Regions from separate parts of the Paenibacillus pedocola genome, predicted to be linked through region 1. Evidence: riboswitches for the same ligand, from Rfam matches in the RefSeq annotation. Region 1 holds a riboswitch; the other holds the start of a gene.
What was found. Region 1 has a riboswitch for cyclic di-GMP ahead of QU597_RS25275 (DUF6612 family protein). Riboswitches for the same ligand answer to the same signal wherever they lie in the genome.
Positions count from the first base shown of each region.

Region 2: linked by a shared signal. The riboswitch ahead of QU597_RS01900 (anti-repressor SinI family protein) and the one ahead of QU597_RS25275 (DUF6612 family protein) in region 1 are both predicted to bind cyclic di-GMP.

Region 1 covers NZ_CP134223.1:5,700,450-5,703,579, reverse strand. The annotation lists gene lacZ (beta-galactosidase, LacZ type) at 1-1,092, shown strand, start outside; cyclic di-GMP riboswitch class I at 1,239-1,330, shown strand; gene QU597_RS25275 (DUF6612 family protein) at 1,372-2,271, shown strand; gene QU597_RS25270 (ABC transporter substrate-binding protein) at 2,461-3,130, shown strand, end outside.
Region 2 covers NZ_CP134223.1:434,708-437,837, reverse strand. The annotation lists gene QU597_RS01915 (TasA family protein) at 50-646, shown strand; gene QU597_RS01910 (TasA family protein) at 694-1,284, shown strand; gene QU597_RS01905 (helix-turn-helix domain-containing protein) at 1,460-1,789, shown strand; gene QU597_RS01900 (anti-repressor SinI family protein) at 1,880-2,026, opposite strand; cyclic di-GMP riboswitch class I at 2,060-2,145, opposite strand; gene QU597_RS01895 (2-oxoglutarate dehydrogenase E1 component) at 2,607-3,130, shown strand, end outside.

The DNA of each region.
Region 1 (3,130 bases):
CTCGGCAAGTGGACTGCTGAAGTTAATACAGCTCCGCAAAGTGAAGTGCTGGTACCGATTGAGCTTCCGCAGACGGAAGGAACTCCGGGCGAATACAGCATTCAGGCTTCCCTGGTGCTGAAGGAAGAAGAGCTTTGGGCCGAAGCGGGATATGAAATTGCCTTCGGCGAGTCTGTCTTTGTAGTAGAGGAGACTGAAGCAGAGCTGCCAGCCGGCGAACTTAAGGTTGTGGAAGGGGATGTGCAGATCGGCGTCCTCGGTGAAGGCTTCACTGTGCTGTTCTCCAAACAGGTCGGTTCGCTGGTGTCGCTGAACTACCATGGACACGAAATGATTGAGGCCCCTCCGGCCCCGCTGTTCTGGCGTGCGACTACCGACAATGACAAGGGAACCCAGCTCGGGTACCATGCCGGAACCTGGTATGCGGCAAGTCTGGCACGCAAATGCGTTGAGGTCAGCCTTGAGCAGCAGGAAGGTTCAGTAACGGTAAGCTTCGATTACCGGTTCAGTATTCATGAAGAGCTGGCGTTCAAGACAGCTTATACCGTCTACGGTGACGGAACAGTAAGAGTACGTACGCGTTATACCGGTGCTGCCGGACTTCCGAACCTGCCAATCGTGGCTTTATCCTTCAAAATGTCAGCGGATTACAATCAGTCGGAATGGTATGCGATGGGACCTGAGGAGAACTACATCGACCGTGCGTTCGGCGCCAGACTTGGCGTGTTCAGCCGGAAGGTGCAGGAGCTGCCGTCCAGGTATCTCGTGCCGCAGGAATCCGGTAACCGTACCGGTGTACGCCGTGTGAAGATTACCGATGAAGCGGGGATCGGCCTGCAGATCACAGCTCCCGCAAACGCTCCTGTAGAGTGTACATTGTCTCCTTATACTGCATTCGAGCTGGAGCATGCCGCACATCCGTTTGAGCTCCCGCCGGTTCACTACACTGTAGTGACGGTAGCCGGAAGACAAATGGGTGTAGGCGGAGATGATAGCTGGGGCGCGCCGGTGCATAAGGAATATACGATTCCGGCAGAGCAAACCCTTGAATATGAGTTCTTCCTTTCCAGTGTGGGAACGGGAGAAGTATAGCGCATTAAGCGAATTTATAAACCACAAACCGGTCTTGGTCCTGAATTGCAGGGGACTAAGACCGGTTTTGTTTTACAGGTAATTATAACCATGATAAATTATTAAAGGGACAAGCATCCCGGAAGTTAAATCCAATAATCGAATGTCCGCGTTAAAGGTAAAATCCCCGAAAGAGGATGACACAAAGCCATGGGTCTAAAGCCGCCGGATAGACGGTCATGATTGCCAGGCTGCATAGGGATATCTATGATTAACGCAAGGACCCGAAAGGGGAACTACATGAAGAAGGTTTCAAAAACAGTAGGTACAATTATGGCCGCAGGTGCATTGCTGCTGTCCGGAACGGTGGGCTGGATGCCTGGTCCTGAAGTAGCCTCAGCAGCAACAACAGCTGCCAAACCGCCTACCGTGGATCAAGTCATCGGCAAAGTAACAGCAGCTGCCAAAACGCTGAAAAATTTCCACCTGGATGTGATCAAGAAACAGGAGATTCAGACCGGCGGAGTGAAGGTCAGCAACACCAACACGCTGAAGCTGGATATCAGCCGTCTGCCGAATTTTGCGGCTGCAGGCAATGTGGATATCAGTTTACTGGAAACATCTTACGATTTATATGCCAATGATAAGGAATTCTACTATCTTGTAGACGGAAGCGAACTTATTGCTGATTCTGAGGATACAGCCGCAGATACCGGAGAAGATGGAGAGGTTAGCAGCTCTGATGCAGTAACGGACGGCGACGGAGAGCCCATCGATCCTGAGGCACAGTATTGGCTTGGACTGGAGAAGCAGGAATGGGAGTCTTTTTATTCCAAAGCCCAGTATGATCCTGCATCGATGCTGAATTCGGTTAAAAATGTTAAAAAGTCGATGAAAGTTACTACTGTCGGCACCCAGACTGTTCTGCAGGTTACGGTAACCGATCCGGCAGCGGCTAAGGGACTCATTGCCCTCTACGACCAGGAAAATCTCTGGGACGGCGAGACGCTGGAGCCGAAAAGCGCGACCTGGAAATTGTTCCTCAATACCAAGACCTGGCAGACAGAAAAGCTGACCGTGGATCTAAGTTATGCGCTGGCTGCGGACGGAACAAAGGATACATATACCACAAAAATTGAAGCTAAATATTCTAAGAACAACAAGGTTACACCGATTACAAAACCTGCTGAACTAGAATAATAGAACATTTGAGAGCATGAGGCGCCCGGGCATAGCCCGGGTGTCTTTTTTTGTCTAATAGGGAGTGAAATCCAAAAATAGTGGAATTTCTCCCAATGGCAGGTGACTTATGTCCGGGATCCCTAGGTTCTATAATATGAATGCGGTTACATAAAACCGAGTGATTAAGAAAAAAAGGGGAGGCAAAGTATGAAAAGTATGAAACGTGTTTTAGTAGGAATCTCCACATTGCTCGTGATGTCATCTGCTCTCGCAGCGTGCGGCGGTAACTCAAATTCAAACTCGAACTCAAACGCATCAAGCCCAACTACAGCCCCGGCTGCAAACGCTACCGAAGCTCCGGCAAAGAGCAATGGTGAGAAAGTCACCATCAATCTCTGGAGTTTCACGGATGAGATTCCGAACATGACCAAAAAGTATATTGAAACCCATCCTGATGCAAATGTAGAGTTCAAAACCACAGTTATTGCTACTACCGATGGCGCTTATCAGCCAGCTCTTGACCAGGCCCTGGCTGCTGGTGGTAAAGATGCCCCGGACATTTATGCAGCAGAATCAGCATTCGTGCTCAAGTATACGCAAGGCGACGCTTCCTCCTATGCAGCGAATTATGCTGACCTGGGCCTTGATGACCAGATGGTTAAGGATGCGGGCATCGCCCAATACTCCGTAGATATCGGCAGTAAAGACGGACAGCTGAAGGGTCTAGGCTACCAGGCGACTGGCGGTGCCTTCATCTATCGCCGCTCGCTTGCCAAGGATGTGTTTGGAACAGACGATCCTGCTACAATCAAAACCGAAATTGGCCCGGGCTGGGATAAGTTCTTCGAAGCAGCTGCCAAGGTAAAAGCTAAGGGTT
Region 2 (3,130 bases), 1.2 Mb from region 1:
TTAAAGGTACACCTGTTGCCAAAAAGATCTATGAGAGAGGGATGAACAAATGAATATTAAAAAAACACTGGGTCTCGGCGTTGCTTCCGCAGCGCTTGGCCTGACACTTGTCGGCGGAGGCACTTTCGCTTACTTTAGCGATTCCGCCCAGAGCACAGCTGCATTTAACAACGGAACTCTTAGCCTCACCTCTGACCCTGCTGTCATTGTTGATCTCAGCAATCTGAAGCCTGGCGATCTGATCACCAGAGATTTCAAACTGAAAAATGACGGCTCCCTCGACATTCCCAAGGTCTTGCTGAAGACTTCATCCGCAGTGACGGACACGAACAACAACAACGGCAGCCATAATCTGAAGGATGATATTATCGTTACTTTCCTGAATAACAACGACAAAAAACAGCCGGAGGTTCTTATCATTTCGCTCGCCGATCTGGAGAGCCAGAGCCCGGATCTCGTAGCCAGAAAAATACTGGGTACGCTGCTTGGAGGGGAAAAATCAGGCATTAAAGCGGGTACCGAGGATAAGCTCACCGTTCAATTTGCCTTCAAAGAAAACTTCCAGCCGCAAAACTATTACCAAGGCGATAAGCTGAAGCTTACCTGGAACTTCGAAGCCAGCCAGGGAGCCGGCGAATTCAAGTAAACCCTGCTATTCAATAATAAAAACATAACCGAGGAGGAATTTATATTATGGGTATCAAAAAAACACTGGGTCTGGGTATTGCATCGGCGGCACTGGGATTGTCTTTAATCGGAGGAGGAACGTTCGCTTACTTCAGCGATACTGCGCAGAGCACAGCTACCTTCGCAGCAGGAACACTGGATCTGAATACCAGCCCGTCGGAAATCGTTAACCTCAGCAACCTCAAGCCTGGTGACATCGCCGTCCGTAACTTCACTCTGCAAAACAGCGGCTCACTCGATATCAAGGAGCTGAAACTGGCTAGCGCTTACACGGTAACCGATGCCGGTACGAATAACGCGGGACAGGATCTGGGTGACCATTTCAAAGTCAAACTTCTCAAGGATACTTATGTCAGCGGCGACATCACCAATTTTGTCATCGGGGAAATCTCCCTGAAGGATCTGAAAAATACGGCTAACTATGATTTGATCAGCACCGGCGCTCTGCCTGGCGGTATCACAGCCGGACAATCCAAGGTCTTCAAGGTAGCCTTCGTCTTTGTAGACAACGGTCAGGATCAGAACGTATTCCAGGGAGATAAACTGGACCTTACCTGGACCTTCAATGCTAAACAAGGTTTAGGAGAACTTAAATAGTCGAGGTAAGCTTACCAAAAAGGCATATCCTTCCCTAACCCGGGCTGGATATGCCTTTTTTATAGACGGGACCTCAGCTGATGACGATCAAACAATGATTTTTGTCCGCTATGAGAAAATTTGCTATACTGATAACAAAAAGTAACGGAGGGGCGTTTTAATCGTGCCAGATAATATGGGAAGTCGTATCCACCATCTCCGTTTGGAAAAGGGTTTGTCTTTATCTGAGCTGGCGGACAAGGCTGACGTGGCGAAATCATACCTAAGCAATGTGGAAAGAAATATTCAATCCAACCCCTCTATCCAATTCATCGAAAAGATCGCCGATGCGCTTCAGGTATCTATTCATGCACTGCTGTATGGCGAACCCCTGGAATCACAGGAGGCTTCACTCGACGGAGAATGGTTCCGGCTCGTACAGGAAGCTATGGCTTCAGGGATAAGTAAACGGGAATTCAAGGAATTTCTGGATTATCAGAAATGGCGGCTGGAGCAGAAGGATTAAGTGACGCTCCCCTTCCCGGCCATACAGAAAAGGGCACAGCATCTCTTTCGCTGTGCCCTTTTCTGTATGTATCGTCCGGTCAGCCCCATCTCACATTACCTGCAACGTTTTTTCACTTAAAAACTGGCGGATCTCATCCACCTTGAGGCCGGCCTTCTTAGCCGACATCATCAAATATACCCATTCTAAATCCAGATCAACTGCCTGCAGTTCCCCATCATTCCCCTGGTTGGACATATCCAAGAAATCTCCTCCTAAGATTTTGCGTCCCCAGGCAGTCCGGCCGTCGTAGTATTTCTACATTAGACCCGAGACTTTGTGTCCCTGCCTTTCGGCGAGGTTTACCCTTTACTGGATCCTTCACATGAAAGGATCTGGCTAGAATTCATGAAACCGTTATCCGCAATAACATTATATAATGCCTTGCTCAAAAAATGTGTCGCTTTGTGGAAATTTTAAATGAAAAGAATTTGAAAAAAGCAGCTTGAATTTGTAATAATTTGTGTAACTCAAATAGGCATTCACTCCATTCTACCCCTTAGGACCTAAACGGATATGAAACTATTTTCCTAGATATTTATTAAACCATATACCCATTTTTTAGAATTTTAAACACTAAAAAAACATATGATCGTTCCGCATCAATTGTAGGCTGAATCATGCCGTTTTGCGAACGGAATAGATCAAAGTATGAATTGATTAGCCGCCCCTAAAGTAGCACAATAGGATAAGGAATGAAACCGCAAACATCGTAGCTCCACCTAACGCCGGTGCTGTTTGGGCGCATGTGGGGTTCATCCGTTAGGAGGATGTATTCATGGCAGCCAAAGGACCTTATAATGAATCCGTTTGGAGCAATTATTACGGACCGAATTTGGGTTATATTCAAGAGAAATATGAGCAGTTCGTTAATGATCCATCTTCAGTAGAACCTAACTACCGCGATCTTTTTACCACCTCCGGCCCTCCTCCACTGGATCCGGATACGACCCAGGTACCGCAGCCTTCCGTATCAGGAGATGCAGAGTGGCTGAAAAAGGCTGTAAGAGCCTCGAAGCTGATCGCTAATATTCGCATACATGGCCATCGGGCCGCCAACATTGATCCGCTGGACCGGGGGGAGAACCCTATGGCCCAGTGGCTGGATTATAAAACCTATGATTTGACCCGTGAAGATCTGATGGCGTTGCCTGCTTCGCTGATCTGGGAGAACGCTCCGGGAGATGTCAAGACCGCATGGGATGCCGTTCAGCGCATGCTTCAGGCCTATACCCGGACTATCGCCTATGAATTCGGGCATGTGCATGACGAGAAGGAGCTGCGCTGGCTGAACAGTCAGGC